DNA from 4 places in the Pseudocitrobacter sp. CD920760 genome. Region 3 is predicted to be linked to each of the others. Evidence: predicted binding sites of a transcription regulator. Region 3 holds the regulator's gene; each other region holds the start of a gene.
What was found. Region 3 encodes CRP, which controls carbon source genes, mostly activating them, when cyclic AMP is high. Its sites were predicted from a motif close to ATGTGANNNNNNTCACAT; they were not measured.
Positions count from the first base shown of each region.

Region 1: the regulator CRP is predicted to act here: its motif matches at 2,571-2,588, upstream of AC1MKH_RS00435 (glycoside-pentoside-hexuronide (GPH):cation symporter).
Region 2: the regulator CRP is predicted to act here: its motif matches at 3,657-3,674, upstream of focA (formate transporter FocA).
Region 4: the regulator CRP is predicted to act here: its motif matches at 3,339-3,356, upstream of AC1MKH_RS01460 (YjcB family protein).

Region 1 covers NZ_CM173490.1:98,846-104,589, forward strand. The annotation lists gene AC1MKH_RS00430 (glycoside hydrolase family 43 protein) at 1-973, opposite strand, end outside; gene AC1MKH_RS00435 (glycoside-pentoside-hexuronide (GPH):cation symporter) at 1,127-2,473, opposite strand; gene oxyR (DNA-binding transcriptional regulator OxyR) at 3,004-3,924, shown strand; gene sthA (Si-specific NAD(P)(+) transhydrogenase) at 3,907-5,307, opposite strand; gene fabR (HTH-type transcriptional repressor FabR) at 5,505-5,744, shown strand, end outside.
Region 2 covers NZ_CM173490.1:1,822,575-1,828,318, forward strand. The annotation lists gene pflA (pyruvate formate lyase 1-activating protein) at 1-194, opposite strand, end outside; gene pflB (formate C-acetyltransferase) at 402-2,684, opposite strand; gene focA (formate transporter FocA) at 2,741-3,598, opposite strand; gene ycaO (30S ribosomal protein S12 methylthiotransferase accessory factor YcaO) at 3,999-5,744, opposite strand, start outside.
Region 3 covers NZ_CM173490.1:4,765,498-4,771,241, reverse strand. The annotation lists gene argD (bifunctional acetylornithine/succinyldiaminopimelate transaminase) at 1-927, shown strand, start outside; gene AC1MKH_RS22535 (YccS/YhfK family putative transporter) at 920-2,995, opposite strand; gene crp (cAMP-activated global transcriptional regulator CRP) at 3,044-3,676, opposite strand; gene AC1MKH_RS22525 (OsmC family protein) at 3,979-4,383, shown strand; gene AC1MKH_RS22520 (phosphoribulokinase) at 4,515-5,384, opposite strand; gene AC1MKH_RS22515 (YheU family protein) at 5,411-5,629, opposite strand; gene AC1MKH_RS22510 (hydrolase) at 5,626-5,744, opposite strand, start outside.
Region 4 covers NZ_CM173490.1:315,784-321,527, reverse strand. The annotation lists gene AC1MKH_RS01480 (NCS2 family permease) at 1-989, opposite strand, end outside; gene AC1MKH_RS01475 (glutathione S-transferase family protein) at 1,405-2,073, opposite strand; gene soxR (redox-sensitive transcriptional activator SoxR) at 2,337-2,795, opposite strand; gene soxS (superoxide response transcriptional regulator SoxS) at 2,883-3,212, shown strand; gene AC1MKH_RS01460 (YjcB family protein) at 3,484-3,765, shown strand; gene ssb1 (single-stranded DNA-binding protein SSB1) at 3,821-4,348, opposite strand; gene uvrA (excinuclease ABC subunit UvrA) at 4,596-5,744, shown strand, end outside.

The sequences.
Region 1 (5,744 bases), 590 kb from region 3:
TGGGATAATCGGATACGCCTTCCGGCGGTGGTAATGTAAGGGAGGGGTGTTTATCCGCCACCCATGGCCATCCATCATGCCATTCAACACGAGCAATTGCCGTTTCGCGGCCAAGTGGACAGTAGCCTCGGACTTCACTGGTGAGTAACGCCATTTCGGGACGTTTTAGTGGGCGGGCAGTAAGGTACGCGATATACCATTCGTTGTCGCCATAACATACCAGCGATGCATGTCCGGCTTTTTGCAAAGGAAAGCGCGGAATATCCCAGGCAGATAAAATATAGCGTTCAGGGTGAAGTTCGTAGGGGCCATCGATATTTTTTGCTCGTGCAACAGTCACAGCATGCGCATATCGCGTCCCACCCTCTGCAGTAAAGAGGTAGTAATAACCGTCCTTGTAATAAATATGCGGCGCTTCGGTGTATTTTAGGTCTGTTCCTTCGAAAATAGTTTTCCAGTTTGACGCAAGCTGCTGACGATCGTGAAAATACTCCTGCAATACAATGGTGTTGTACGGGTTGCTATGGTGCTGCGGTCCCCATAGCCGATATGTCAGGTATTTTTTGCCATCTTGAGCATGATAGAGTGAAGGGTCGATGCCTCCTGCACCTAACAGGATTGGTTCGCTCCATGGCCCCTCAATACTTTCTGCCGTAATTAAATAATTGTAACCCGTTTTCCATGGTGCGTTAACCACTTTGATATTTGTGAATACGATCCAGAAACGTCCATCATGCCAGGTAATATCTGGGGCCCAGATACCGCCAGAATCTGGATTGCCGAACATTTGCAAAGAGGTTGCATCGTTGAGGGCATAACCACAAAATTCCCAGCTCATTAGATCTCGTGAGTGATAAATCCGAATCCCAGGAAACCACTCAAAGGTTGACGTTATGATATAGTAATCATCATCCCGCCGGCATATGCAGGGGTCTGGATGAAAACCTTTTAGTATAGGGTTGGTAATCGGCATTTGATGTTCCTTATTGTTATATATGTCTCATTTTCAAACCAGCCTCTACGCTGGCGATATGTATTTACTCGGATCAATTAATTTATTAAGTTCAACGGAATTCACTTGCTTGTCACTTTGAGTTTTCCTTATTTATTCCGTGTATAAATAACGTTAACTTATTTGCTGTTTCTGACGTTTTAACTTTAAGTTACTGGCAATGTCATTCACTGTCTTAGAATCAAGTTTGTAAATAAACAGTAAGGCAATTTGTAGTGCTGAAAAAACCGATGGAATGATACAGAAGATAGCTTTAACCATTAATGATACTGATTGATCTTGTATCACAACGCCTGGTTGATAATGTGCAAAATGTAGTGACCATCCAAGTAATGCGCCTCCAACAGCTAACCCCATTTTTATACCAAAAAGATATGTTGAAAAAATAAGGCCATCTAAACGATGTCCACTACGATACTCTTCATAGTCAACAACATCTGATGCCATTAACCACTGTAATGGATTTGTTAGATTATAGAAAAACATGAATAACATATTAAGGAAGAAGATAATTTCAATGTTGCTATTGGGTGTTAAGAATACAACTATATTAAGAATAATGTAGACTAAGACGGTTAACTTGCAGCTACTGATACGGTCATATTTGCCTAATAGTTTTGCTGACATCAATGAACCAAGCATTGCAGCAAGGCTACCATAGAAAACGAATTCTGGTGCCAATTCTGGGCGATCCATAACATATTTTACAAAATACATCATCGCGCCGACACGAATGGTGTTTGCCGCGTTTCCTACGATCTTGAATAATATGACAATACGCCATTGTGTGTTTTGGAAGAGCACTTTAATGTCTTCTCTGACATTTGAATGACTACCGCTATTGAGTTTTATATTTTCCTTCGTGAGGGTAAAGCAAAGTAGGAAGCATAGTACACCAAGCCCACCTAAAATAGCCATGGCACTGAAATAACCTTGTGCTTCATTTCCTTTACCAAGTATTTTTACTAATGGTAACGCGATACCGGAAACGATAAGCGCCGCGATAGCGGCCATAAAAAAGCGCCATGATTGTAATGAATGGCGCTCTGACGGCTCAGACGTAATGGTTGCGGGCATTGAGCAGTATGGAACATTGACGGCTGTATACACGAGTGTCAAAGCAATATATGTTGCTGTCGCATATATTACTCTCCCTGTATAACTCCAGTCTGGCGTGTAGAATGTCGCAGCTAAAATAATCCCGAATGGCACCGCACACCAGAGTATATATGGGCGGAACTGTCCATGACGAGTGCGAGTTCTATCAACAATCATTCCCATTAATGGATCAGTGATCGCGTCCAATAGTCTGGATACTAAGAATATTGTTCCCATTGCTGCAGCGGAAATGCCAAAAACATCAGTGTAGAAGTATGCCAGAAAAAGCATTGTCGGCTTTAAAACAAGATTTGATGCAGTATCGCCAAGGCCATAGCCTATTTTTTCTTTAAAGGTAAGCATAGATTTCTCCTGCTTTATATAGGGAAATTTACTATAGGCAGTTCAATCTTTTTCTGTCTTTTAATATATTTTGTTTCTGAGTTATGAAAAAAAATAAGTGTAATGATGATCACATTTATTGTTGATATTTTACGGAAATATAAAATAACAATGTTATTGTTTTATAATATAATTGGTGCAGATAAACATAAAGGTTGTGTTCTTTTTGGGCATTTAAACATATACCTGTCAGCAGAATTAGAATACACGAGAACTCATTATAATTACATCGCCGTAATGAACTTATGAACCATAGAGGTATTGTATTTCGTTATAAAAAAATGCGGACCTGAGGGTCCGCAAAAGTTCACGTTGGCTTTAGTTATTTCGAGTTTGAGAGAAACTCTGCGAAACATCACGGTGACTTCAAGGGTTAAGGAGGTACCGCTCCGTTTCTGTGTTGCATTATTGAACAGAAAGCTTGATAGGGATAATCGTTCATTGCTATTCTATCTATCGCCGCGAACTATCGTGGCAATGGAGGATGAATAATGAATATTCGTGATCTTGAATACCTGGTCGCGTTAGCCGAACACCGACATTTCCGTCGGGCGGCAGACTCGTGCCACGTCAGTCAGCCAACGCTGAGTGGGCAAATCCGCAAGCTGGAAGATGAGCTGGGCGTGATGTTGCTGGAACGCACCAGCCGTAAAGTGCTTTTCACCCAGGCAGGCTTGCTGCTGGTGGATCAGGCGCGCACGGTGCTGCGTGAGGTCAAAGTGCTCAAGGAAATGGCAAGCCAGCAGGGAGAGACCATGTCTGGTCCGCTGCATATCGGTTTGATTCCGACGGTCGGCCCGTACCTGCTGCCGCACATTATCCCAATGCTTCACCAGACTTTCCCAAAACTCGAAATGTACCTGCATGAAGCGCAAACGCATCAACTGCTGGCACAGCTCGACAGCGGTAAACTGGATTGCGCCATTCTGGCGCTGGTGAAAGAGAGCGAGGCGTTTATCGAAGTGCCTCTGTTTGATGAGCCAATGATGCTGGCGATCTATGAAGATCATCCGTGGGCCGAGCGCGATCGCGTGCCGATGTCCGATCTGGCGGGTGAGAAGCTGCTGATGCTGGAAGATGGTCACTGTCTGCGTGACCAGGCGCTGGGCTTCTGTTTTGAAGCGGGCGCTGATGAAGATACGCATTTCCGGGCAACCAGCCTCGAAACGCTGCGTAATATGGTGGCGGCAGGCAGCGGCATTACGCTGTTGCCGGCGCTGGCTGTGCCGAAGGAGCGTCGCCGCGATGGCGTTGTCTACCTGCCGTGCATTAAACCAGAACCTCGCCGCACCGTGGGCCTTGTTTATCGTCCGGGATCACCCCTGCGCAGTCGCTATGAGCAACTGGCAGAGGCTATCCGTGGAGCGATGGAAGGTCACTTCGACGAGAAAGCGTTACCAAAGGCGGTTTAAGCCATTAAGCGCCGCTACCCGATAGGCTTCGGCCATGGTCGGGTAGTTAAAGGTGGTGTTAACAAAGTACTCGATGGTGTTACCGCCGCCTTTTTGCTCCATGATCGCCTGGCCGATGTGAATAATCTCCGCCGCGCGTTCGCCAAAGCAGTGAATACCCAGAATCTCTTTCGTCTCCCGGTGGAACAGAATTTTCAGCGTTCCCACGTTCATGCCGACAATCTGCGCGCGCGCCAGGTGTTTAAACTGCGCCCGACCCACTTCATACGGCACTTTCATCGCCGTCAGTTGCTGTTCGGTTTTACCCACAGAACTGATTTCCGGAATGGTGTAAATCCCGGTTGGAATGTCTTCCACCAGGTGCGCCGTCGCTTCGCCTTTTACCATCGCGTGCGCGGCAATGCGGCCCTGATCGTAAGCGGCTGAGGCCAGGCTTGGATAGCCAATGACGTCGCCCACCGCGTAAATGTGCGGCAGCGCGGTCTGGTACATGCTGTTCACTTTTAACTGACCACGGCTGTCACATTGCAGGCCGATGTTTTCCAGCGCCAGTGAATCGGTATTCCCGGTGCGCCCGTTGGCGAACAGCAGACAGTCGGCTTTCAGTTTCTTGCCGGATTTCAGGTGCATGATGACGCCGTCGTCCAGACCTTCAATTTTCTCGTACTCTTCGTTGTGGCGAATCACCACACCGCTGTTCCAGAAATGATAAGAAAGCGAGTCCGACATCTCCTGGTCAAGGAACGCCAGCAGACGGTCGCGGGTGTTGATCAGATCTACTTTGACGTCCATTCCACGGAAAATGGAGGCGTACTCACAGCCAATCACCCCTGCGCCGTAGATAATGACGTGGCGTGGTTCGTGATGCAGGCTGAGGATCGAGTCGCTGTCGTAAATGCGTGGGTGGCTGAAATCAACATCGGCAGGGCGGTAGGGGCGCGAGCCGCAGGCGATGACGAATTTTTCCGCCGTCAGGGTTTCGACCGAGCCGTCCGGGCACTCCAGCGCCAGCGTGTGTTCGTCAACGAAATGCGCGTTGCCCTGCAAAATTTCGCAGTGATTACGCTCATAAAAGCCCTGACGCATGCGAGTCTGCTGATTAATCACGCTGTCAGCATGGTTCAGAATGTCGGCGAAAGAGGAACGGAGAAGTCGGGTGTGGTCGCTGTAAAGGGGGTTCTGGTTGAATTCAATAATACGGCTAACGGCATGACGAAGTGCTTTTGAGGGGATGGTGCCCCAGTGGGTACATCCGCCGCCGACATTATGATAACGCTCAATAACGGCGACACGCGCTCCCTGTTTCACCAGACCCATAGCAGCGCCTTCGCCGCCGGGGCCGGAACCAATTACTATTGCATCATAATCGTAGGAATTTGGCATGGTAAGGCTTACCTGTTCTTATACATAAAAGCAACAGAATCATAACATCTTCACCGGGATAACCCAATTATCATTGTGCTTTTTTCATGCAAAAGAGCATAAATCGCCCGTAAACAATCATTCACAAAGCAGTGTAAGTCGATTAGTTTTAATCTCTGGTATAGTGCCAACAAGGCATTTGGAAGGATTCAATCATCGTGATGGGCGTTAGAGCGCAACAAAAAGAAAAAACCAGGCGTTCGCTGGTGGAAGCAGCATTTAGTCAACTGAGTGCTGAGCGAAGCTTTGCCAGCCTGAGTCTGCGTGAAGTGGCTCGCGAAGCGGGCATTGCGCCAACCTCCTTTTACCGACATTTCCGTGATGTCGATGAACTAGGGCTGACGATGGTGGACGAAAGCGGCCTGATGCTGCGTCAGTTGATGCGCCAGGCGCGTCAG
Region 2 (5,744 bases), 2.3 Mb from region 3:
TGGCGATAGGTCACCACCTCTTTCATAAGTTCTTCAACGGTGACTTCTTTGCCACCGTGCGTATCCCACGTGTCGCGGTTATGGCAATAGAGGCAGCGCATCAGGCAGCCCTGGAAGAAGGTGATAAAACGGATACCTGGGCCATCAACGGTGCCACAGGATTCAAAGGAGTGAATGCGACCAGTTACAGACATTGCAGTGTTATCTCCAGTTTTTCCCCGCGTCCGGCAGGGGTGACGATCATGACTTCAGGCCGTCTTGAGTTTATTTTGCACGTTAATTTCATTATAGAGATTAACCCGCAAAATAGGCTCGGAGAGAGTGGGGCACTTATAAGAAAGGCCCCACTTGCGTGGAGCCTTTATTGTACGCTTTTTAAATCGCGATTTCAGTCAAATCCATTACATGGACTGAGTGAAGGTACGAGTAATAACGTCCTGCTGCTGTTCTTTAGTCAGGGAGTTAAAACGTACTGCGTAGCCAGATACGCGGATGGTCAGCTGCGGATATTTTTCCGGGTGTTCCATCGCGTCGAGCAGCATTTCGCGGTTCATAACGTTAACGTTCAGGTGCTGACCGCCTTCGATAGACGCTTCATGGTGGAAGTAACCATCCATCAGGCCTGCCAGGTTGGTTTTACGAACGTCGTCGTCTTTACCCAGTGCGTTCGGAACGATAGAGAAGGTGTAAGAGATACCATCTTTAGCGTAAGCAAACGGCAGTTTTGCAACGGAGGTCAGAGAGGCAACAGCACCTTTCTGGTCACGGCCGTGCATCGGGTTAGCACCTGGTCCGAACGGAGCGCCTGCGCGACGACCGTCTGGGGTGTTACCGGTTTTCTTACCATACACAACGTTGGAAGTGATGGTCAGAACGGACTGAGTCGGGATAGCGTTGCGGTAAGTAGTCAGTTTCTGAATTTTTTTCATGAAACGTTCTACCAGGTCAACAGCCATGTCATCGACGCGAGAGTCGTTGTTACCAAACTGCGGGTATTCGCCTTCGATTTCGAAGTCGATAGCCAGACCGTCTTCGTCACGAATCGGTTTAACTTTCGCATATTTGATTGCAGACAGGGAGTCAGCCGCTACGGACAGACCTGCGATACCGCAAGCCATGGTACGGATAACGTCACGGTCGTGCAGCGCCATCAGAGAAGCTTCGTAGCTGTATTTGTCATGCATGTAGTGGATGACGTTCAGTGCGGTGACGTACTGTTTAGCCAGCCAATCCATGAAGTGATCCATACGGTCGATAACTTCGTCGTAGTTCAGCACATCGCCTTTGATTGGTTCAGATTTCGGACCAACCTGCATTTTCAGTTTTTCATCAACGCCGCCGTTGATTGCGTACAGCATGGTTTTCGCCAGGTTAGCACGCGCACCGAAGAACTGCATTTGTTTACCAACGATCATCGGGCTTACGCAGCAAGCGATAGCATAGTCATCGTTGTTGAAGTCTGGACGCATCAGGTCATCGTTCTCATACTGCAGAGAAGAGGTATCGATGGACACTTTCGCAGCGTATTTTTTGAACGCCAGCGGCAGTTTTTCAGACCACAGGATAGTGATGTTCGGTTCCGGAGACGGGCCCATGGTGTACAGGGTGTTCAGGAAACGGAAGCTGTTTTTGGTCACCAGGGTACGGCCATCAACGCCCATACCACCGACGGATTCAGTTGCCCAAATCGGGTCACCGGAGAACAGTTCATCATATTCAGGAGTACGCAGGAAGCGAACCATACGCAGTTTCATGACCAGGTGGTCAATCATTTCCTGAGCTTCTTGTTCAGTGATTTTGCCTGCTTTCAGGTCACGTTCGATGTAGATATCCAGGAAGCTGGAGGTACGACCGAAGGACATTGCAGCGCCGTTCTGGGATTTAACCGCGGCCAGGTAGCCAAAGTAAGTCCACTGAATAGCTTCCTGAGCGTTGGTAGCAGGACCAGAGATATCGCAGCCATATTTAGCAGCCATTTCTTTGATCTGACCCAGTGCGCGGTGCTGTTCAGCAATTTCTTCACGCAGACGGATGGTCGCTTCCAGGTTTACGCCGTTTTCCATGTCAGATTGCAGTGACAGGAACTGTGCGTATTTGTCTTTCATCAGGAAGTCGATACCGTATACCGCGATACGACGGTAGTCACCGATGATACGACCACGACCGTATGCATCTGGCAGACCGGTCAGAACGCCAGATTTACGGCAGTTCAGGATGTCTTTGGTGTAAACATCAAAAACGCCCTGGTTGTGGGTTTTACGGTATTCGGTGAAGATTTTTTTGATCTGAGGATCCATTTCGCGGTTGTACGCTTTGCAGGAGTTCTCGATCATTTTGATGCCGCCAAACGGAATCAGCGCGCGTTTCAGCGGAGCTTCAGTCTGCAGACCAACGATTTTTTCCAGCGACTTGTTGATGTAGCCCGCGTCGTGGGAGGTGATGGTAGAAGCAACAGCGGTGTCGAAGTCAACAGGCGCGTGAGTGCGGTTTTCCTGTTTAACACCTTCCATTACTTTGTCCCACAGCTCGGTAGTTGCTTTAGTAGCACCTGCCAGGAAGGACTCGTCACCCTCGTATGGAGTGTAGTTTTTCTGGATGAAGTCACGTAAGTTGACTTCATTCTGCCAGTCACCTTTAGTAAAACCTTCCCAGGCTGTGGCTAACTTTTCATTAAGCTCGGACATGTAACACCTACCTTCTTATGTGGATTTTTTATTTACTGCCTGACACAACGCTCACTTTAGTGATGGTCGCCTTCACGCAGGTAAATGACCCAGTATGTCAGCCCAACTAACAGGCCTCCGCCAATGATATTCCCGATAGTCACCGGAATGAGGTTATCAGTGATGAAGTTCATGATAGTCAGGTGAGAAAAACTATCCGGGGTTGAACCAACTGCGGTCCAGAACTCCGGGCTTGCAAAGTTGCGAATCACAATCCCCATTGGGATCATAAACATGTTTGCAATACTGTGCTCAAAGCCGCTGGCGACGAACATGGCAACCGGAAGAACCATAATCATGGCTTTGTCCATCAGGCTGCGGCCAGAGTAGCTCATCCAGACAGCCAGACAAACCATCAGGTTAGCCAGGATGCCGAGTGCAACGGCTTCAATAAATGTGTGGTGCATTTTGTGGTCAGCGGTTTGCAGGACATTCATGCCCCAGCCACCGTTAGCGGTCATATACTCGCCGGAAAGCCACATCAGCAGAACAAAGAGCAGACATCCTACCAGGTTACCAACATAGACGTTCAACCAGTTTTTCGCCAGTTGACCCCATGTGATGCGACCGCTGGCTTTCGCCACAACGATCAGTACCGTGGAAGTGAAGAGGTCGGCCCCGCAAATGACGCAGAGAATCAAGCCCAGTGAGAAGCAGATACCCCCAATCAGTTTCGCGACGCCAAAAGGCATGCCCGCGGTTCCTGTGGTGGCAGTAATGTAGAAAACAAAAGCAATCGAGATGAACACGCCCGCAGTAATCGCCAGATAAAAGGTTTTCAGCGGATGCTTCGTTGCTTTATAGACACCTGCTTCTTCGGCAACTTTGGCCATAGCGGCAGGAACAAGTAGATCAAAAGGGTTGTCAGCTTTCACACTAACTCTCTCTTTATTAAGTCGGCGACGAGATACTAACAAAGCATTATAGATGAGAATTTGATGTAGATCATATCTCGCCTGGCTTATAGGCCCGCAAATCGAATGGTTTTTCATCGAAAGCGGCATAACTTTTTGATTATCAAAGTAAAAATAAATTTTAAAGTTTGCAATATCAGTTGATTTTTTTCGTCACCCTCCCGTTTTGCCAGTTAATTAAAATGGAGTAATGATCATTTAAATTAACATTATTGGTAAGCTACCAATAATAGTGTTTACTTGTACGTAACGTAATTATCACAAATTAATTTACGGCATTTTAGAAATAAAAAAAGGGCCGTTAAACGGCCCCATAATATAGCGTAGACTAATCTTTAAACCTACTTATTCTCCGGTCTTTTTAGCCCTGCTTTGACCAAAACGCAGCTTTTGCACACTGCAATTTTTCATAGGCTGCCAGCAGCGACTGGTGCGCCGGGAAGGCCGCCAGGTCGTTGTCAACGGCCTGCAAACCGTAGAACGGCGCTTCGCCGCTCAGCGCGGCGCTGGCAGCTTCTACGGCTTCAGCACCGTACATACGAATAAACGCGTTCAGGTATTGCAGCGGCTGGCGTTCTTCTTCCTGAGACAGCAGTAATAAGGTTTGCAGGCAACGGTAATAATTCGCACGCTCGGCACTAAAGATTGACGCGTTGAATTCCATTGTCCATTCGGTCCAGATCAGCGCCTGTTCCAGATCGCCACCGGCCAGCGCGAGCATCGCTTTCAACTCACCAACGCGCAGCGTATACCAACCGTTGTCTTTGCCTGTTGCCAGGCCCAGCAGTTCACGCACGCGGGTGAAATCGTCCAGACCTTCTTCATCAAGCTGTTCGATCAGATTCAGGTACTCTTCTTTTTCCCATTCACTGTTTGGCAGGGTCAGAATCGTCTCGCGCAGATGGCTGCCCATATTATTGTTCGCCAGCCACAGATCTTCCGCCGGATAGATATCAGACATTCCCGGCACCAGGATACGGCAGGCGTACACGCCTAAATGCTCGTAATCCGCGATGTACACTTCTTTATCTTCCGCGTGGAAAATCGCCATCAGGGTGGCGAACTCTTCTTCGGTAGTGCCGGAGAAATTCCAGTCCACAAACGGATAGTCGGCATCCTGCTTAAAGAGATCCCAGGAGATCAAACCGCTGGAATCGATGAAGTGGGTTTCCAGGTTGGCATGCTCGGCGACTTCTTCATCATCAAAGGTTGGCGGCGTGAAAACATCCAGATCTTTCAGACCACGGCCCTGAAGCAGTTCCGTAACGGTACGTTCCAGCGCGACGCCAAAGTCCGGGTGCGCGCCGAAGGAGGCAAAGCAGGTGCCGTTTGCCGGGTTGAACAGCACAACGCAGATAACCGGATATTTACCGCCTAAAGAGCCGTCGTAAGCGAAGATAGGGAAACCTTCCGCTTCCAGTTTCTCAATAGACGCCACGACGCCAGGATAGCGCGCCATTACCTCTTTCGGGATCTCCGGCAGGCTGATGCTCTCGGCAATAATGCGGTTTTTGATATGACGCTCAAACACTTCCGACAGACCCTGTACGCGCGCTTCGTTAGCGGTGTTGCCCGCAGACATACCGTTAGAAACGTACAGGTTGCCGACGATGTTCATCGGGATATAAATGGTTTCACCGTCAGACTGGCGCGTAAACGGCAGGCCACATACACCGCGATCGGTATTGCCCGATTGCAGATCGACCATCAGGCTGCCGGTCAACTGATCGTCAGGATCGTAGAACGCTCGCAGACGCGTATCGAGCAGGCCTTCCGGCAGTTCGTCATCTTCCGGGATCGGGAACCATTTTTCGTTCGGATAATGCACGAATGGACCGTTAGCGATTTTCTCACCCAGCCAGAAATCGGCGAAGAAGTAGTTGGTTGACAGGCGCTCGAAATATTCCCCTAACGCAGACGCCAGCGCGGCTTTTTTGGTTGCGCCTTTACCGTTGGTAAAGCACAGCGAGCACGCTTTGTCGCGGATATGTACCGACCAGACGTTCGGCACCGGGTTCAGCCAGGAGGCCTCTTCGATGTCAAAGCCCAGGTCGAGCAGTTTTTGCTGGAAGCGAGCGATGGAATCTTCCAGTGCGGCATCTTTGCC
Region 3 (5,744 bases):
TTCGCCGAGCGCGTGGTGTTTATGAACTCCGGTACTGAAGCCAACGAAACCGCGTTCAAACTGGCGCGGTACTACGCCTCTACGCGTCATAGCCCGTACAAAAGTAAGATTATTGCCTTCCACAACGCCTTCCATGGTCGCTCGTTGTTTACGGTTTCCGTCGGCGGTCAGCCGAAATATTCCGATGGCTTTGGCCCAAAACCGGCGGATATCGTCCATGTGCCGTTTAACGATTTGCACGCGGTGGAAGCGGTGATTGACGACCATACCTGCGCGATTGTGGTCGAACCCGTTCAGGGCGAAGGCGGCGTGCTGGCCGCGACGCCGGAATTTTTACAGGGGCTGCGTGACCTGTGCGATAAACATCAGGCGCTGTTGGTGTTTGATGAAGTGCAGAGCGGGATGGGCCGTACCGGTTCGCTGTTCGCCTATATGCACTATGGCGTGACGCCGGATATCCTCACCAGCGCGAAAGCATTGGGCGGGGGTTTCCCGATTAGCGCCATGCTCACTACCGAAGATATCGCCAGCGCATTTCACGTCGGCTCCCACGGCTCGACCTACGGTGGTAACCCGCTGGCGTGCGCCGTGGCGGGTGCGGCATTCGATATTATCAACACGCCGGAAGTGCTGAATGGCGTTCATGCCAAACGCGAGCGTTTTGTGCAACATTTGCAGGATATCGACGCGAAGTATGATGTCTTCAGCGATATTCGCGGCATGGGCCTGCTGATTGGCGCCGAGCTGAAAGAACCGTACAAAGGCCGCGCACGTGAATTCCTTTACGCGGCCGCTGATGCCGGTGTCATGGTGCTGAACGCCGGGCCAGACGTGATGCGTTTCGCGCCATCGCTGGTGGTGGAAGAAAAAGACATCGACGACGGCATGACGCGCTTTGCACAGGCGGTGGCGAAAGTCGTCAGTTGATATGGCGGTTTAGCCAGATACCGTGCCGTGGCCGCTGACGCCATGCCACCGATGAAATGGTGTGCATGGTGTTGAGATGGCCCAGAATACGCTGGAGATGCTGTTCCATGGTGCTGAGTGGCCCGTGGGACAGCGTATCCGGCGACTCCATGATGTTCACATCCCCGCTGCTGCCCGATTCATCATACTCCAGACGTTGCTGGCAGCGTTGCAGGGCGACTTCACACGATTCCAGATAACGTTGCATCAGCTCCGGCGAGAGCGTGTCGTGCTCACGCGCCAGCGTGGTCATGGCGTTGATATGTTCGACGATGAACTGGCTGTGCGTCACCCACAGTTTCATATCTTCCAGATAGTGCGTATTAAAGCCCGGTTCCTGCATCGCCTGATTGAGCGAGTTAAACAAGGCGTTATGCGCCTGGTTGACGCGCATACGTTGATACGCCAGTTTTTCCGCGGAAGGGTCGTCACTCAAAATTAACTGGATCGCTTCCTGATCCGCTTCCAGCGCAGAGTGCGCATTTTTCCGCAGCAGGCCGCTTTGCCACTGCGGCCACAGCCACAGCATGCCGCCGAAGGCAATCAGGCAGCCAATAATGGTGTCGGCGAAACGCGCGACGATAAACTGCTCGCCGTTGAGCGTCAGCAATTGCAGGGTATATACCGCCGTAATGGTGAAACCCACCGTCGCCCAGCCGTAGCTTTTACGAATGATCAGATAGCTTATCAGGGTGATCACCAGCATCGCGGCCAGCGCAAACCCTTCCGGGAAGTGATAATGCAGTGTGGCGGCGGCAATCACCAGCCCCGCCAGGGTGCCCGCCGCACGGTGGAAGATACGCACGCGCGTCGCGCCGTAACCGTTTTGCGTCACCAACAGCACGGTCATTAAGATCCAGTAGGGTTTTGGCAGATGCAGCGCTGCGCCCATCAGGCTGGCGATGCTCAGCATCACGCTTAAACGTGCGGCATTACGCAGCGCGGGCGATTTCAGCGACAGATAGCTTTTCAGCGCCGGGAACAGCGGCAGACGGCGCTCTTTATCAGCCATCAGATTACGCGGATAAAGCGGACGCTGCGAACGCAACACTTTGGCGATGCGGCTGAAGTGCCAGGCGCAGAATTGCCCAACCGGGTTATCGGGATGCTGGCGGGCAATTTTCTCCAGCGCGCCAATTTGCTTATCCATGTTGAAGCGCGTCGGGAAGCGGTGATAGAGAATATCATCGGCCATGACCCGCAGGCGCGCGGCGACGGTTTGCGCGTTCCAGCGAATCACCGCTTCGGCGTGGCTGCGCTCGACCAGTTTTTGCACCTCTTCCGGCTGGTGCAGACTCACCGAAATGTGCTCCTGCAAATCCAGCCCCATCTGGAAGGCGCGCAGCAGGCGCTTGTAATCATTGTGCTGATTGGCCGCCAGCATGTGCATCTGCTGATAGCACTGGGAAATCAGATCGACCACTTTCTGCTGACGATTAAGCAACGGCGGCAGGGCGGTATTGGGGTCGGTATGTTGCGTCAGCAGGCTATATTTGGCTTCGCAGTACTCCGCCAGTTGGCGGTAAAGCAGGCTTAACGACTCGCGTAGCGGTTGTTCACGCCACAGCCAGAACCAAAACCAGTTGAACAACCCGTACCACAGCGTGCCGAGCGCGTAGATCAGTAACGGTTCCCAGATGGGCATATTGCCCGCCAGGCTCAGGGTAAAAATCGCGGCAATTAGCGAGGCCGGAAGCAATCGCCCGTGCAGGGCGCTGATTTCGGCGGTAACGCCCAGCACCATCGCCAGACCGGTGAGAATAAACGGCAGCGGGATATCATCGGCCAACAGCAGTTGCACAATCAGGCTGCAACCGGCGAACAGCGACCCACCGATAATCAGGCGTTTGAAGAAACGTTTATGGGGAGTATCCAGCCCGGCGATGTTGCAGCAGGCAGGCACTAAAGAGAACAGTAAGCCGTGTTGAAGCTGGCCAAGAATCAGGCCGACGGCGACCGGCAAACATAACACCAGCGTTTGCCGCAGTGCATAGTTGACTTCCGGATGGTAAATCAGCCTGCGCCACATACGAGACAAAAACGGCGTATTGCGCGAACAATACGCCGTCAGACGGGATTAACGCGTGCCGTAAACGACGATCGTTTTACCGTGTGCGGAGATCAGGTTCTGATCTTCCAGCATCTTCAGGATACGACCCACGGTTTCACGAGAGCAGCCGACGATCTGACCGATTTCCTGACGGGTGATTTTGATCTGCATACCGTCCGGGTGGGTCATAGCATCCGGCTGTTTTGCCAGATTCAGCAGCGTCTGCGCGATACGACCGGTAACGTCGAGGAACGCCAGGTTGCCCACTTTCTCAGAGGTGACCTGCAGACGGCGCGCCATCTGAGACGAGAGACGCATCAGGATATCCGGGTTAACCTGGATGAGCTGACGGAATTTCTTATAGGAGATTTCAGCCACTTCACAGGCGGTTTTCGCCCGAACCCAGGCGCTACGTTCCTGGCCTTCTTCAAACAGGCCCAGTTCACCGATGAAATCGCCCTGGTTGAGGTAGGAAAGGATCATCTCTTTGCCTTCCTCATCCTTGATGAGTACTGCCACGGAGCCTTTAACGATGTAGTACAGCGTTTCCGCTTTTTCACCCTGGTGAATCAGCGTGCTCTTCGATGGGTACTTATGAATGTGGCAATGAGACAAGAACCATTCGAGAGTCGGGTCTGTTTGCGGTTTGCCAAGCACCATGCGCGGTTATCCTCTGTTATAAGCTATCGCCAGCGGCATAAATCAGGCAGCCACTGGTTGAAATAATATCCTTCCCTCTACCTGGGAAGTTGGTCGTCAAAGATTGTCGCGACCAGTATGTGATGTCCTCTGCATACATGCAGTACGTTTATGTATCTCTGTAGCATCCCGACTGTTTTAGCATAGCTTTTGCCGTGTGTCTCCTGGTGTCTCGCTTCAGCATGACCCAGGTCTACTTCCGTTGCGAGATTTGTTATGTGCGCGTAATCTGACAATAAATTTGCAACTCTGGAGTGACAATTATGCAAGCGCGTGTGAAATGGGTTGAAGGGTTAACCTTCCTGGGTGAGTCGGCTTCCGGGCACCAGATTTTGATGGATGGCAACTCAGGTGATAAAGCGCCAAGCCCGATGGAAATCGTGCTGATGGCAGCGGGCGGCTGTAGCGCCATCGACGTGGTGTCTATTCTGCAAAAGGGCCGTTACGACGTGACCGATTGTGAAGTTAAACTGACGTCTGAACGCCGCGAAGAAGCGCCACGTCTATTCACGCACATTAATCTGCACTTCATTGTGACCGGCAAAGAGCTGAAAGATGCGGCGGTGTCCCGTGCGGTGGACTTGTCCGCTGAGAAATATTGTTCAGTGGCGCTGATGCTGGGCAAAGCGGTGAACATTACCCATTCTTATGAGGTGGTGGAGGGGTAAGTTGAGACACCCCTCACCCTAACCCTCTCCCGCAGGGAGAGGGGACTGACCGTGCGGTGTTCAGGTTCTGCGCTGATTTTCTCCCTCTCCCTGCGGGAGAGGGCCGGGGTGAGGGGCCCAGCCTGCACCCTTCACCCAATCTTCTTCCCTTCCATCAACCGCTGCACCAGCGGCGTCATGATCAATTCCATCGCCAGCCCCATCTTGCCGCCGGGCACTACCAGCGTATTCATATGCGAGATAAACGAGCCCTGCAACATCGCCAGCAGCCACGGGAAATCGATATTATCGAGATTGCGGAAGTGGATCACCACAAAGCTCTCATCCAGCGACGGAATGCCTTTGGCGGCGAAGGGATCGGAGGTATCGACCGTTGGCACACGCTGGAAGTTGAGATGCGTGCGCGAGAACTGCGGGGTGATGTAGTTGATGTAATCTTCCATCGAACGGACCACGGAATCCATCACCGCCTCGCGGGAGTGACCCCGCTCGCTGGTGTCGCGGATCATCTTCTGGATCCACTCCAGGTTTACGATTGGCACCACACCCACCAGTAAATCGACATGCTTTGCCACATCATGATGCGGCGTGACCACGCCGCCGTGCAGCCCTTCATAGAACAGCACGTCGGTCGGCTCAGGCAGCGGTTGCCACGGGGTAAAGGTTCCCGGCACCTGATTCCACGGCACCGCTTCATCATAGGTATGCAGATATTTTCGCGACTGTCCGGTGCCGCTGTGCCCGTACTCGCGGAACGTTTGTTCCAGCAGGCTGAAGTCGTTGGCATCCGGCCCGAAGTAGCTGATATGACGCCCCATATCGCGCGCCTTACGAATAGCTAAGTCCATTTCCGGACGCGTGTAGCGATGAAAGCTGTCGCCTTCCACCTCTGCGGCATGGAGTTTGAGTTGGGCGAAAATCTTGCGGAACGCGAGGCTGGTGGTGGTGGTTCCCGCCCCGCTGGAACCCGTGACGGCGATAACCGGATGTTTGGCAGACATAGCGAACAACTCCCGAGTCGGTAAGATTAACCGCGAAACTGGCTGCGGGGCATAATGTTGACGGTTTCATGAAGTTCCGACCACACCAGTACCGCTTCGCCGCGTTGTAGTTGCTGTTTTACGTCGGCGACCTTTTGCGCAAGTGAACGTTCATATTCACCATAATCGGTGCCTTCACGCAACACAAAGCTTTCAATCAGGTTATCGAGCGTTTCAGCGTCGATGTCTTGCCACGGAATGATCATTTTTCACCTCCAAGCCACGGCATCAGCCAGTCGGGAATACGTCGCTCCAGCCACATTTGCGGGCGGCGGAAGGTGCCGCCGATAAAGCCGACGTGACCGCCATGTTCCGTTAACT
Region 4 (5,744 bases), 810 kb from region 3:
CCCGCCGCCGTACCGGCCGCAGATTCGATATACACTGCCGCTGGCGCTGCGCCAACAAACGCGGAGAACACGCTGCTCAGGGAGTCAGTGGTCAGCGCTTTGCCGCCGTTGATGATCTGCCCGTCTTTGTCCAGCAGGTTAGCCTGACCCGCTACGGCACGAATGGTGCCGGTGGCATCGAACACCGCCGTCATCACCAGCGCCAGTACGCTTGGCAGCACGATCGGGTTGAGCGCGCCCATAATATCCAGGCTGCCAATCAGGGAGTTACCGTTGTCATCGCTCAGAGAAGGCATGGCGAAGAAACCGGAGAAGTGTACATTCGGGTCGAAAATCAGGCCGACAATCGACACACCGATGATGGTCAGCAGGATGCCGCCCGGTACTTTCAGTTTTTCGAGGCCGATAATCATCGCCAGACCGACCAGCGACATAATCACCGGGAAGCTGGCGAAGTGACCCAGCGCAACCGGCAGACCATCCAGCGGGTTCTTAATCACCAGGCCAACGCCGTTTGCCGCAATCAGCAGCAGGAACAGGCCGATACCGATACCGGTGCCGTGCGCGATGCCCTGCGGCAAATTGCGCAAAATCCAGCTACGGATGCCCGTCGCAGAAATAATGGTGAACAGAACCCCCATCAGGAAGACCGCGCCGAGCGCGACCGGAATGCTGATATGCTGGCCCAGCACCAGACTGAACGCGGTGAACGCGGTCAGTGAGATAGCACAGCCAATAGCCAGCGGCAGGTTCGCCCACAGGCCCATCACGATGGAGCCGACACCCGCCACCAGACAGGTGGCTACGAAGACCGCAGCAGGCGGGAAGCCCGCTTTGCCCAGCATCCCCGGCACGACGATAACGGAATAGACCATCGCCAGGAAGGTGGTAAGACCGGCGACAATCTCCTGACGAACGGAGCTACCACGAGCAGAAATTTTAAACCAGGCGTCGAGTGAACCGCCGGTACGCGCTGAAGGCGTAGACATAGAAAACATCCCCTGAAAATTTTTATCATTCGTTCGCATACGTGGTGGAGCATCCACTGACAGTTAAACGTCATCTCCTTGTGCTTAAACCTCGCGGCAAAGGGGAGCCGCAAAAAAGCAAACGTTTAACTCCGCGCATACAAAACGGTTGAGCGTTACCTTCCACGCTGCACATGCAGAATGGGTACTTTCTGGACGACTCCGGCAAATTGACTAAGCATAAAACGTCAAAAATGCCAGAAGAAGGCGTCAGAATTTTAAGGCAAACGATTATCTGGTTTTTATGGCACCATTTTCAACTGATGTTTACGCCATTTCGCTAAATTTCGCTTATGACGATGAAGAAATCGCCAACCTGTGCGCAAACGTTATCGTTCATGCGCAATCCGACAACAATTTCGTTGCAAATCGGGCGCTACTCGCCGGGCAGAGAAAAGGGACCGCCCTTTTCAATCGCCTGCTGCCAGGCCGGACGCGCTTCCACACGCGCCTTCCATGCGGCGATATTGGGCAGAGACGGTATCCCGCCGCGAGAAAGCAGCGCAAACAGTGGAAAACTCATCTGGATGTCCGCCATGCTCGGGTTTTCCCCCGCAAACCACGGCGTTTTCGCAAGATGCGACTCGATAAACCCGGCATGCGTGGCAATCTGATTATTCAGCCAGGCTTTCTGAACGCCCGTTCCCAGCACTTTTCCCACCGTGCGCAACCCCAACGGCACCGGGGATTTGCCCAGCATCTGCAAAACCAGCTTGATCATCATGAGCGACATCAACGAGCCTTCGGCATAGTGCAGCCAGAAGCGATACTGCAATTTGCCTTCGATATCCTGCGGTTTAAAGCGGCTTTCGGGATCGCCGATTTCCTGGAGATATTCGAGGATCGCGCCAGATTCAGCGATAACGTGGCCGTCATTCTCGACAATCGGCGATTTACCCAGCGGATGGATTTTTTTCAGAGAGTCAGGAGCCAGCATATCAGCCCCGCGCTGATAGCGGATAATCTGGTAAGGCAGGTTCAACTCTTCCAGCGCCCAGAGCACGCGCTGCGAGCGGGATTGATTCAGATGGTGGACGGTTAACATGGTTTTCTCCGCAGGTTTGTTCAAATTAACTATAGGAACAGACGGCAATCCCCGTAAAAATTGCGGCGAAAAAAACGTCAATCCGACTGGCGAACAGGGGGAGGAGAGGTAGACTTAAAGTGTCAGCACAAACCGGAACCTCCAACCCGTAGCTCGACCGAGGGATGCTGATGTCGGGGGAAACCCTCCCATGAACCAGTGGGATAGAGCGAAAGACAAAGACCGGAACATACGAAAGCGCCCAGTTGTGGCGCTTTCGTTTTTTATTCGTCTTCCAGCAGGCGTGCGCCCGTTCCTTCTTCCCCCAGTTTGTCGCCAGGGTTGCGCAGCGGGCAGTCACGCAGCGACATACAGCCGCAACCGATGCAGCCATCAAGCTGATCGCGTAGCGCTTCCATCGAGTGAATGCGTTTATCCAGCTCCTGACGCCACTGAGTGGTCAGCCGTTTCCAGTCTTTTTGCCCCAGCGTATGCCCTTCTGGCACCACGCCCAGCGACTCGCCGATCGTGGCAAGCGGAATGCCCAGCCGCTGCGCGATTTTAATGATTGCTACATAGCGCAGCACGTCACGTTTGTATCGCCGCTGGTTGCCCGCGTTGCGCTGGCTGCGGATGAGCCCTTTGCTCTCATAGAAGTGCAAAGCGGAGACGGCAACCCCGGTACGTCTGGCGACTTCACCCGGCGTGAGCAGCGTTTTAATGCGCGTTGGTTTTTTTTCCATTTTCTGCTTTACCTCAAGTTAACTTGAGGAATTATACTCGCCAGCAAGACAAAAGTTGAAGCAAAAATAGACAACGGGGAGAGCCTTATGTCCCATCGGGAAATTATTCAAACGCTTATCGAATGGATAGATGAACATATCGATCAACCACTTAACATTGATATCGTGGCGAAAAAATCCGGGTATTCGAAATGGTATCTGCAACGGATGTTCCGCACCGAGATGCATCAAACGCTGGGCGACTACATTCGCCAGCGTCGTCTGTTATTGGCTGCGCAGGAGTTGCGTAATACCCAGCGCCCGATTTTCGATATTGCGATGGATCTGGGTTATGTTTCCCAGCAGACCTTCTCACGTGTTTTCCGCCGTGAATTCGACCGCACGCCGAGCGACTATCGCCACCGTCTGTCAGCATGAGTATCACGCCGGATAGCGCTGCGCTTATCCGGCCTACAGGTAAAACAGAGCCCTTTCCTTATGTAACTATTGTCAGCGATAAATGGCGCAATTTGCTGCGTTTACCTCTGGTGAATAAAACAGCAATTGTGATATAGTTCACACTATAGAGTGAAACAAAAACAGCGTTTCATATCATTTGTGAATGCCTGTCGATAGCCAGAGTGGACTACACCTCCGTGAGAACGCCGCGCTGTCAGGGCATACCGTTTATCTCTGAGGATAAGGTCTCATGGTTTCTATCTCTACAGGTGTCGTACTGTTACGCTGGCCGCTTTTCAGCGCCATTCTGATGTTCCTTGCCAGTACTCTGAAAATCCGCTTACGCAAAGCTGATTACGCGGGCCTCGCGGTGATTTGTAGCGCGCTGGGCGTGGCGTCGGCCTGCTGGTTCGCAACGGGGTTGCTGGGAATTACGATGGTGGATATTGCGACTATCTGCAATAACATCAAAGAGGTGATGGTGGAAGTGATGAGCCAGACACCGCCAGAATGGCCGATGGTGTTGACCTGATAAAAATTTTATCCATAAAAAAACCTGCTTTCGCAGGTTTTTTTATGTCTGAAAATCAGAACGGGATATCGTCGTCGAAATCCATCGGCGGTTCGTTAGACGGTGCCGGAGCGGCCTGCTGCTGCGGGCGAGACTGCGCGCCGCCGCTGAACTGGTTGCCGCCCTGCGGCTGCTGAGGCTGGCCCCAACCGCCCTGCTGCTGACCCTGACCACCTGCCGGTGCGCCACCGCCCTGACGGCCACCCAGCATCTGCATGGTGCCGCCAACGTTGACGACCACTTCGGTGGTGTATTTTTCAACGCCGGACTGATCGGTCCATTTACGGGTACGCAGCTGGCCTTCAATATAAACCTGAGAGCCTTTACGCAGGTATTCACCCGCAACTTCCGCGAGTTTGCCGAACAGCACAACACGGTGCCATTCAGTCTGCTCTTTCATTTCACCGGTCGCTTTATCACGCCAGGATTCGGAAGTAGCCAGCGTAATGTTGGCAACTGCGCCACCATTCGGCATGTAGCGTACTTCCGGGTCCTGGCCCAGATTACCGACGAGAATCACCTTGTTTACGCCTCTGCTGGCCATGATTGTCTCTCCTGAATGTGTTTCTTAATAGTGTAAACGCGCGATTGTAGCATTTCAAAGAGGCGTTTTGATAGCATGCGACGGTGATTCCACTAAACTCGTTTACGTTGAATATCTTACACTCAACAATGGAATGCACATTCCACCACTGTATATTCATTCAGGGTGAGTTGTGTCATAATTAGCCGTTTCCGCCGTTTGTCCTTCAAGCAAATCTGGCAAGCCGAGTCTCTACCGGGAAAGGTAAATGGATAAGATCGAAGTTCGGGGCGCCCGCACCCACAATCTCAAAAATATCAACCTCATCATCCCGCGCGACAAACTGATTGTCGTTACCGGGCTGTCGGGGTCTGGCAAATCTTCACTGGCTTTCGACACCCTTTACGCCGAGGGGCAGCGTCGCTACGTCGAATCGCTTTCTGCGTATGCGCGCCAGTTCCTGTCGCTGATGGAGAAGCCGGATGTCGATCATATTGAAGGGCTGTCGCCTGCTATCTCTATTGAGCAGAAGTCGACCTCCCATAACCCGCGTTCCACGGTCGGGACCATTACCGAAATTCACGACTACCTGCGTCTGCTGTATGCGCGCGTAGGCGAGCCGCGCTGCCCCGATCACGACGTGCCGTTGGCGGCGCAAACCGTCAGCCAGATGGTAGACAACGTGCTGACGCAGCCGGAAGGCAAACGCCTGATGCTGCTGGCGCCTATCATTAAAGAGCGTAAAGGCGAGCACACCAAAACGCTGGAAAATCTGGCAAGCCAGGGCTATATCCGCGCGCGTATCGATGGCGAAGTGTGTGACCTGTCCGATCCGCCGACGCTGGAACTGCAAAAGAAACACACCATTGAAGTGGTTATCGACCGCTTCAAGGTGCGCGAAGACCTGGCGCAGCGTCTGGCCGAGTCGTTTGAAACCGCGCTGGAGCTTTCCGGCGGCACGGCGATCGTCTCCGATATGGACGATCCGAAAGCGGACGAACTGCTCTTCTCCGCCAACTTCGCCTGCCCGATTTGCGGCTATAGCATGAGCGAACTGGAACCGCGTCTGTTCTCGTTCAACAACCCGGCGGGCGCGTGCCCAACCTGTGACGGTCTGGGCGTGCAGCAATATTTCGACCCGGATCGCATCATTCAGAACCCGGAGCTGTCGCTGGCGGGTGGCGCGATTCGCGGTTGGGATCGCCGTAATTTCTACTATTTCCAGATGCTGCGCTCGCTGGCGGAGCATTATGATTTCGACGTTGAAGCGCCGTGGGGCAGCCTTAATGCGTCAGTGCAGAAAGTGGTGCTGTACGGTTCCGGTAAAGAATCTATCGAATTCAAATATATGAACGATCGCGGCGATACCTCCGTGCGTCGTCATCCGTTTGAAGGCGTGCTGCACAACATGGAACGC